Regions from separate parts of the Nostoc sp. NZL genome, predicted to be linked through region 2. Evidence: riboswitches for the same ligand, from Rfam matches in the RefSeq annotation. Region 2 holds a riboswitch; each other region holds the start of a gene.
The links. Region 2 has a riboswitch for cobalamin ahead of F8R90_RS20515 (DUF1636 domain-containing protein). Riboswitches for the same ligand answer to the same signal wherever they lie in the genome.
Positions count from the first base shown of each region.

Region 1: linked by a shared signal. The riboswitch ahead of F8R90_RS19030 (DUF1636 family protein) and the one ahead of F8R90_RS20515 (DUF1636 domain-containing protein) in region 2 are both predicted to bind cobalamin.
Region 3: linked by a shared signal. The riboswitch ahead of cobG (precorrin-3B synthase) and the one ahead of F8R90_RS20515 (DUF1636 domain-containing protein) in region 2 are both predicted to bind cobalamin.

Region 1 is NZ_WBKL01000132.1:22,896-26,172, forward strand. Features, by position in the region: gene F8R90_RS19020 (BMP family ABC transporter substrate-binding protein) at 1-301, shown strand, start outside; gene F8R90_RS19025 (cobalt-precorrin-6A reductase) at 342-1,085, opposite strand; gene F8R90_RS19030 (DUF1636 family protein) at 1,085-1,504, opposite strand; cobalamin riboswitch at 1,527-1,708, opposite strand; tRNA gene F8R90_RS19035 (tRNA-Val) at 1,809-1,882, shown strand; gene F8R90_RS19040 (helix-turn-helix domain-containing protein) at 2,045-3,277, opposite strand, start outside.
Region 2 is NZ_WBKL01000145.1:74,578-77,854, reverse strand. Features, by position in the region: gene F8R90_RS20530 (2-hydroxyacid dehydrogenase) at 1-367, opposite strand, end outside; gene F8R90_RS20525 (class I SAM-dependent methyltransferase) at 583-1,449, opposite strand; gene F8R90_RS20520 (hypothetical protein) at 1,462-1,926, opposite strand; partial or broken gene F8R90_RS20515 (DUF1636 domain-containing protein) at 1,937-2,194, opposite strand; cobalamin riboswitch at 2,593-2,736, opposite strand; tRNA gene F8R90_RS20510 (tRNA-Ser) at 2,976-3,060, shown strand; gene F8R90_RS20505 (CapA family protein) at 3,252-3,277, shown strand, end outside.
Region 3 is NZ_WBKL01000001.1:87,122-90,398, reverse strand. Features, by position in the region: gene F8R90_RS00405 (precorrin-8X methylmutase) at 1-489, opposite strand, end outside; gene cobG (precorrin-3B synthase) at 538-2,136, opposite strand; adenosylcobalamin-variant (AdoCbl-variant) riboswitch at 2,138-2,227, opposite strand; gene F8R90_RS00395 (hypothetical protein) at 2,356-2,772, opposite strand; gene F8R90_RS00390 (DUF7734 family protein) at 2,769-3,065, opposite strand; gene F8R90_RS00385 (DUF3177 family protein) at 3,101-3,277, opposite strand, start outside.

The sequences.
Region 1 (3,277 bases), on a different contig from region 2:
TAAAGCCTTGGCTGTAATGAGTAATAATTGGAAGTCTCAAGAGGTTTGGGATGGCATTGGTCAAGGAATGGTGGATATTTCCCCAATGAATCAGGCGATTCCTGCGGATGTGCAACAACTGGTGAATGCAAAGCGCGATGAGTTTATTCAGGGTACTGCACATCCTTTTGATGGCCCGGTGCAAGACCAAAAAGGGGTGGTGCGAGTGCCAAAGGGTAAGGTGTTGGATGATAGGGGACAACTGGCGATGGATTGGTATGTTGAGGGAATTGAAGGCTCAATTCCCAAGGAGAAATCCTAGCACTGCTAAAAGTCTGATTGGTGGCTTTTACTTTCTTTTACTAGTTGTCTAACTTGTCAAATAGCCATGCTAAAGCACCATCAACATCAGTAACCTTTTCTCCTGGCGGTATGGCTGGACGATTTACCATAACAACCTTCACACCCAGTTCTCGCGCTGCAATAATTTTGGGCTTTGTTGCATCGCCACCACTATTTTTACTTACTATGGTATCAATCTTGTTATGAATCAGGATTTGTCTTTCGTTATTGAGGGTAAAGGGCCCGCGATCGCACAATATCATTCCCGGTGGTACTAAAGCATCATCGGTAGGAGGGTCAATCATCCGCATCAAAAACCATATTTTCTCTAGGTGAGCAAAGGCGGCGAGTTCTTGCCTCCCAACTGTCAAAAATACATGCTGTGCCTGGTTTTGCAAAGATGCTGCTGCGGCTTCAATGCTGTCAACTTCAATCCAGCGATCGCCACTTCCTTTTTCCCAAGGCGGGCGAATTAACATCAGATGGGGTACTCCGACTTCCGTTGCAGCATCTGCCGCATTGAAGGAAATCTGAGTAGCAAAAGGATGGGTTGCATCAATTAATAAGTCGATTTGCATTGCTCTGAGATAGCTAACCAATCCAGCCACACCACCAAAGCCTCCAACCCGTAAATCGCCCAACGGAACTGATGGTTCACGGGTGCGACCAGCTAGAGACGTGATTGCTTCTAACCCTTGGATAGTCGCCACTTTGGCAGCTAGTTCTGCGGCATCTCCCGTACCACCCAGAATTAAAACTCGCATCATTGAGATAAAGGTGGAATCTTTGCCAATATGCCCTTTTTCAGGGCTTCTGGACGCTCTGACCAAGGGAGTAAACCATTTGCTTTGGCATAGTATTGACTAGCACATTCTAGTATCGCAGATGCACTGCCATCAACGGCTAAATCACCAAATAGATATGTTAATTTGCCCTTGGCAGCAAAGGCAACTACACAGGAACGATTACAAGCACTCATGCATTCAACCTCTTGAATTGGGAATTGATCTCGCAAGTCCCAATCTTGTGCCAAGTGCTGAAGTTGCTGTAGTAGTTGTTCGCCACCACTTTCACCTAAACGTTTTCCATCTTGCCAAACGCTAGCACAGGTTTTGCAAACAAATAAAGTGTGGTCAGGAACACCAAAGCAATTAGTTGTGGAAATATTTGCAGTAGCAGTCATCTGTACCTCGCAGAAATGGGGAACTGATCAATCTACTTCGGCGGGCATCCTGACTCACTCAATTTGGAATTTGGGATTACTTAGTTTGCTAATCTCAAATCTCAAATTAGTTCACAGTTGCGGGACAGCGCCGGATTTGCACCGAACTTTCCCCGTTACCTCTGGTAGCTGACCCCTACCAGAACCGAATAACCTCAATGATCATACACCAGGGTCGAATGGTACTTCTCTTATAAGATGGATTTACACCTTGATCTTGCTTTCTCAAGAAACTATGTGTTATTATTGATAATCGTGTGGTTAAGGACGTATAGCTCAGTTGGTTAGAGCGCTACGTTGACATCGTAGAGGTCACTGGTTCGAATCCAGTTACGTCCATTTGTGTACATTAACTAATTATTTGTCACTGTGTGACTTTACCCATAACTTTGCCGCAACGGCAAGCTTATGGTTCCAATAGGGGGCGGCAAAGTTATGCTTCCAATTTTCCAGGTGTAGAGAAAGAAGCCAACTTACTCTGCTCCTTTAAGTTTAATCGCTTTATACTCCAATTTCACGTCGTGTTTCATTTAAAGCAGCACGAACCTGTTTGTAACGGAGATATCCAGGATGAGTCATTATTTCAGACACACGAGCTTCTGAGGGGTATTCTCCTTGATTATGCAACTTAAATACAATCTGCTTAACTTCTCTGCAAGACTGCTGTATCTTTTCTGTGTGACATGCTTTACCATAACTACGGTATTTGGCAGAAATGGCACGGCATAAATCTGGAAAGTGGCTGAAAATTGTCCGCCTATTATATCCTAAACCTGTAGCTACTTCTTCCATTGTCAGTGGTGGCTGGTTGTCGCTTGCAAGGATTCCTAGCAAGGTATCTTGTACTTGATTAGCGTCGAAAAGTTTTGGAGATGCTCTTAGTGTGGGCGATCGCCGAATGGTTTTGTGTGAGATTTTCGTAAAAGATTTAGCAGCAAGTTGTTCTGGTTTTAGTAAATCTAGCAGAGATATTTCTAAGCGATAACAAATTTTGAGAAGTATATCAAGCACTGGTAAAGCTTTACCCGTCTGCCACATCCATAAAGTATTCTTCGGTATTCCCATCAAACGGGCAAACTCAGCTATATTGCCATTAGTCACTGCATTTATGACTAGACTCAAAGATTTGGCAATTTCTTCTTTTGCTGGTGGGGAGTTAAAAGATGGGGTGGAAGAAATTAATTCTCCAATAACCTCTACTATCCAAGTTTGCGAATGTAATTCTTCTTTAGATAAAGTTGAGCAATCCGTAAGTTCTGAGGAGGACTTGACAGGAAGATTCATACCTAGCCAACCACCACACTTGGAACAGTAACCAGGTCGCGATCGCCAACTTAGTAGTGGTAATTTCTGCTGACAGTGAGGACATTGCAAACATAGATATATTTTGTGTAAAGGACATACTTTTACTGAATTTATAGTCCAAAGTAGTGGTTTATAAATTACTTGTTTAGCTAAACGCCATTCTTCGTAACATACAGTACACCAAGCGCTTTGGGTACGAAACAAATTGCGCGTGGGAATAATTTCAGACCAAAATACCAGAGTCAGCAAGTGCAAATCTTCTATAAGCGTTAGCTTCTGAAGTGCTTGTACTAAATCTATTGCTATATTTCCTGTACCATTTATAGCTGTGGCACGGTCGAAAAGAGAACGTAAATCTCTACTAGTTCGAGATTTCAAAAATATTTGTTTTAGTAGTGGTGTGATTGTTCGTGAAATTAATACATCTGG
Region 2 (3,277 bases):
CACGATGAATTTTGCGATTCAGGCTTAAAATTAATCCTACAGCATGTTCTGCTACCCCATATGGTGAATAGGCGGGAACACGGACAACGGTAATTCCTAAGTCCGCTGCGGCTTGTAAGTCTACATTGTTAAACCCTGCACAGCGAAGGACAACCAGCCTAGTTCCCCGTGAGGCGATAAGCTCTAAAGTTTGCGCGTCAACCTGATCATGTACAAATACGCAAACCGCCGGAAATCCGGCGGCGAGGATAGCTGTATCCCGATTTAAACGAGGTTCAAAAAATACTAATTCGTGTTGGGTGGGAGAATTTGCAGCTGATAAAAACTGCCGATCATAGACTTTTGTACTGAAGACTGCTACTTTCATGCAAAACCTCAAGCTGTATGCTCCACAATGTTCGACTACATGATACCTTGACAGTTAAAGAAGCAATGTCTACGACGGTCTATTTGGCATCGCACTTTTGAACATTGTCAGTCTTTAGGATTGCTTCTTGTGCAAGCGATTTCATAACTAAAGCAAAAATTTAGAATTCAAATTGAATGGGGATTAGAGAGTGGTGTTAATTTAAGCTCAAACACTCAATTCCCCTGATGAATTGATAACTGCCAGAGTTCGATTTTATAACAGAGATGGCTATCAAAAATGCTGCGTGCTGCTAACCCTTCGACAATGGGCTTTTCCAGCCAGCGTTTGAATGCTAAACGACCGATCGCATGTAATGGTGGGACTGCGATCGCTACCAAATCTGCAATATATTTGACGGTAGTTAGCCCAAAAGTCCGAAAGTTATCAACACACAAGTCAATCGTTGGTGCAACTTGGGTGGAAATGTCTTCAGTCTTAATTAACTTGAATCCAGCCTGTTGCAAGGCCACCTGAAGCTCGCTAGCGACATGACAATTAGAAAAAATGCCCTCTCTATATCCAGCATCAGAGCGCATCATATCCGCAAGCAATAGATAGCCACCACTATTTAATAAACGAGCTGCACCTTGAGCCAAATCGTCAACAGCAATATATTGGCTACTTTCACTGAACAGAACTAGGTCATAGGAGTGTGAGGTGTGAAAATCTTCAAATCTGGTTAAGTAAAAAGGCACTTGCCCGTTCGTATTCTTGATAAACTTCTCTTGTTGGAGTGCATCGGGTGCTAATCCCTCAACAATAAAGCCGCGATCGCACAAAAATGCCGCGTTACCACCAATACCGCAACCTATATCAATCACAGTTTTGGTACACTCTGGAATAAAACTCAAAAGCTTCGCTGCATAGGCTTCTTGAGCCGCACGCAGGCGAGTTAGGGTCAATTCCTCACCCTTAGTAGGTAGTGGCTCCCAATACCCGTAATGCAGATAAGAGGAATCTGTGAGTCCCATGTAATAATCTATCGCCGCATTTTGGTAGCGAGTTGGTTTGGAAATGTTGATTGATTTTGGTTTTTGCATTGAGGCTAAGTTTTAAGGCATTAAGCTTGGTTGAAATTCTTCCCAACGTTTGCAAACTTGTTCGTAGCAATCGGGTGGAGTAATTTTTAGCTGGTGTAAGAAATTGACCTCAATTTGAGGATCAGCCTTTAGCACCAGAAGAATATCTTGATGGGGATTGTATATTGCAACTGCTGAGAGGATGGATGAAATCATTGATGAGCTAATTGATTGCGAGATTGTCCCACAACCCTGACGCGATCGCAAATAAAACCCAATCAGATCACAAGGAAGAAATTGGATAGTGAAAGGAACCGTATCGAGACTTGTAATTGAAGGATGAGTAACTTGAGTATCCACATCACAAATTACAACCCCCCGCCCAAATGACTGAAATCCTTTCCATGCTGTGTAACCTATTACCAGCAGATTAGTGTGAATAAAGCTGTTTTGCCAGTAGCCAAAATTTCCTTGCCAGACACTCTTTTCCGGTCGCATTTGTTTCCTCCTATAGAACTTTACAACAACTTATGTTTAATTTTGCCCACTTATTTAGTGGTGGAATCTTTGCTAAAATACCCGTTTTCAAAGGTTCAGGTTGTTTTGAGCAAGACAGTAAACCATCAGACTTGGTGTAATATTGACTTGCACATTCCAGTACAGCAGATGCACAGCCATCAACGGGTAAATCGCCAAACAGATAGGTTGATTTCCCTTCTGCTGTAAACGCAACAACACAAGAATAGTTACAAGCACTCATGCATTTTGCTCTGGCTCTAAGTTGACTATCCCCTTACAGCGTGAGCTATTTACATGAAAATAGTTGTATTAGCAACAATTAACTAAGCTGATGCGCGTCTAAAGTATATAAACACTCTTGATGGTCGTTAACTGATGACTGTTGACGGTTAACAGTCATCAGTCATCAGGTAAATGTACAAATTAAATGCGTAACAGCTTAGTAGCACCAATACTTGTGCCTAGAAAAACTAGCACAATTGATAGCTACAATTAGAGGTGCAATTTATACCATAAATTAACTGTCTATCGTCTCGTAGCAAGCCATAATCTTCTGTAGCGAATCTCTGGCTCTTTAAAGAAGTGAGACTGACTAATGGTAGAAATATTTATACTTTTGTTCATCTGTACCTCGCAGACGTGTAGAACTTATAAGTCAACTTCGGCGGGCATTCTGACTCTGAGACATGAGTCTCATCACAGCTGCGGGACAGCGCCGGATTTACACCGGACTTTCCCCGTTTCCTCTAGTGGCTGACCTCTACTAGAACCGAGTGAATTTTTTAAGTATATCACCGTTCAATAGTTCAGACAGTTTTTTCATGGCTCTATATAAATACATCTGTGGGTGTCATTGACTCACTAGGTAATTGCAGCAACCACGATGATGGTAAATGTCTTTGGCTTGGGCGTTCCCGAAGCATTCCGTTACGCAGATAAAACGATAATGTTATAGTAGTATAGGAAATATGGTAAAATGTACCTTACTTCATGCCATTTGAATACTCAAATGTGTGAATAATATAACTGGAGAGGTGTCCGAGCGGTTCATGGTGACGCACTCGAAATGCGTTTTGGGGAAACCCAACGGGGGTTCGAATCCCCCCCTCTCCGTTTAAAAGATTTCTAAAGAACTGGACAAAGCGATAATGTTTGGCTTCATAGCTGGCAGGTATGATTATTTATAAGTATACGAGATTATACTTCAGTATTTACTTAGCCAAATATTACCCAACTACACTAAAATATACACCGTTAGGATAGATTTTTGGGATAAACTAATGCCATTGTGTGAGGAGTGAACGATGGCAAATCGCAGCATGGCGAGAGT
Region 3 (3,277 bases), on a different contig from region 2:
ACCCACTGGAAAGCCTAAGATAATAGCAGGTTTGGGCACTCCTTCATCGAGCATTTCTAACAGCCTAAACAGTGCTGTGGGCGCATTGCCAATTGCGATCACTGATCCTTCCAGGTGCGATCGCCATAATTCTAAAGCTGCCGCCGACCTTGTAGTATTTAGACGCTGGGCAATTTCTGGCACTTCCGGCTCGTTGAGGGTACAAATAACTTGATTGTTTGCAGATAACCTTCGCCTGGTAACGCCATCGGCAACCATCCGACAATCGCACAGAATCGGCGCTCCTGCTGCTAGTGCTTCCCTTGCGGATTGCACCGCTGTCGGTGAATATCCCAAGTCAGTAACAATATCCGTCATCCCACAGGCATGAATGAGACGCACAGCAACTTTTGCTACATCTGGTGGCAGCACATCTAGGTTTGCTTCTGACCGGATGATTGCAAAGGAATTACGGTAAATTTCGTTGGCATCTCGGATATAGTCGGGCATTAAATTTGGGATTTTAAATTTGGGATTGACCAATGAAAATCGAAAGACTCAGATTCCCGACTTTTCCAACAAGTTGGGAATCTTATTATTCACGAATGATTTAGGAATAATATTAAATAAATGCTGTAATTGGGCGATCGCATATCGATTAGCAAATTTCCCAAAGGACTCATCAGAATTTAGGCGTTGATTTTTATATACATATAGCATCCGCTCTATGAATGCAGGTAGTTCGGCAAAAGTTACATATTGATATATTTCACGTCCGAATTTCTGCTTGCTGTCACCAACATAAATGTGATAACCCTCCACAGTTCCATTGTCAGCCTCAATGCTGACACCGAGCAGAGTAATATCACTTTTGCTATGCTGGGCGCAGGATTTTTCGCAGCCGCTGAAGTGGATATTAACTGGGCAATCCAGAATGACGCGAGTTTCCAGATACTCTGCTAATGCCAATGCATGATCCTTGGTGTTCGTAGCAGAAGCAGCACAACCCTTTTTTCCAGAACAGGCAACTAATGCACTCTTGATGTTGGTTGCTGAGAAATCTAATCCTAAGAAAGCAATTTCTCGCTGGACATCGCCAACCCATTGCTGAGGAATATCAGTTAGCAACAAATTTTGCCAAGGGGTTAGCCTGAGAGTTCCACTACCGTATTTTGCTGCTAAATCTGCTAAACCCCGCATCTGTCTACTCTCCAATCGCCCAAGGGGCAAGACAACACCAAGGTAAAAGAAGCCTTTCTGACGTTGGGGATGGATGCCAATATGCTGATAGCTAGCATTTGACCTCTCCCCCAACCCCTTCCCTTGCAGGGAAGGGGATTGGGGGGTTAGGTCATTTCTTGCTTCACTGCATAAAAGAGGGAAAGGTAGACGCTGCTGAACTTCCTGGAGATAATTTTCACAACCCAAAGTATTCAATAACTCTAAGAGACGTAGCCGACGCTTACTTGTAGTATTACTATGAGCTAGATAGACATCCGCCAAAGCTGCCAAGACGGGCAAACATTCCTCTGGTGGTAACAATATTCCCATATCGCTAGGCGGTTGACCCTTCGCCCCTACACTGAGATATAGGCGGAAGTAAACATCACTGTTAACTAAGACAGCAGCAAATAGGATATCATTCAAGCGATCGCACACCCGAATTATCCCACCACCATCAAAGCAAACGCTAAATTTTGCTGACAGTCCCGAAAGCGCTGGATGTGCAGCAATATAATGATCCCAACCTTGGACAAAAGGACGAGTGTCGATTAATTCTTGCGGGTCGATACCAGCAGTAGGGCTGGTCATAATATTACGGATATGATCTACAACAGAATTGTGAGAACCCAGTCCTATACTCTGTAGATACTTCAAAACTTCAGTATTTATCCCTTTGTGGATTTCGCGGACTTGTAAATTAGCTCGATTAGTCACATCCAGATAGCCGCCACCGTGCTGTTCTGCTATATCTGCGATCGCACGGCACTGCTGACTACTAATAATTCCACCTGGTATTCTAATGCGAGATAATATACCATCTGCGGCGGGTGTAGCATAAAACAAGCCAGGACAAGTGGCAAATCCAGAAAGCAAACTTGGAACTCCTTCCCCGTGCAACGCAGGGAGTAGACGCTGAGTGTGTATTGAGGACATCTTGAGGGTTGGCATTCTGACTTGGGTGATCCCATCACAGCTGCGGCACAGTCCCGGAATTTCACCGGAGTTTCCCAACTCCAAGCTTTAGTAATTTAGCACGAGAAGGTAGTCAGAAAATTTAATGCTTCATAAATTTTGCCATTTGTAAGCTGTAACTAGCAGATTGCTTCATCAGTTGGATCTGCGATCACTAGACATTACAATATAACAATTGAGCTATTCAAAAACATAATTTTGAGCCACTTTCCAATAGCGCGAAAACCGCTTCAGGTCAATATAGCCATCATATTCAAAAAATGGTTCTACCTCAAGCACTTCCACTGCTATAAAACCCTTTATTTGATTGCAGATATCATCAAACCGGGGACTGGGACTGTTGGCTGCGACGACTAAATTCGCATCATGTTCTTTAGCAAAAGCTAAAATTTCTTGTGCCACATTACCGCGACGGATAACAACGGGTAACTCTAGCAAGCATTCGTAGATGAAGGTGAGACGTTTGAGACTCAGTTTCCATTCGTCTATCAAAGCCTCGTCCCAAACCCAGATAGCTGGGACATCGGGGTATTTTTGCAGTACAGGGTTGTATGGACTAAGGCAATCTCCATGTATCCAAACAATCGGTTTATTCATACTCCCACTTCTGATAATAAAGCTTCCATAGCTTCCCAAGAAAGTCCTTGTTGAATATAACGGGGTGCTTCAGGATTGTAAGGACTGGCTACTCGGTCAATGTTGAGGATGTTTGCTCCATCTGGCAAAACTGGTACATCTGCATCAAATGCCGTAGGGCGCATCAAAGAACTGGAAAAGCCTTTGAAAACAGCAATTGTATCTTGCTCATCGGCAATTTCCACTATTACAAGTAGGACTTCTTGGGGGCGTTTAGCGGTGTATTGTTCCAGTCGCTTGCCAATGGAATTCATGTTTTAAAAATTAGAGGTACGGTGGGCAGCGAAGATTACTGTGGTGTGGCTGAACGTCCCTGCTTGCCCAGCTTAATCAGAACAAAATAGCTTAAGTAAAGCACATAAATTACTAAACTAGTTATGCCAAGAAAACCTAAGAACTCAGCCTTGCTATTAGCATGGAAATATTCTTTGAATAGCAAGGGAGCTTCAAACCAGACACGACAATA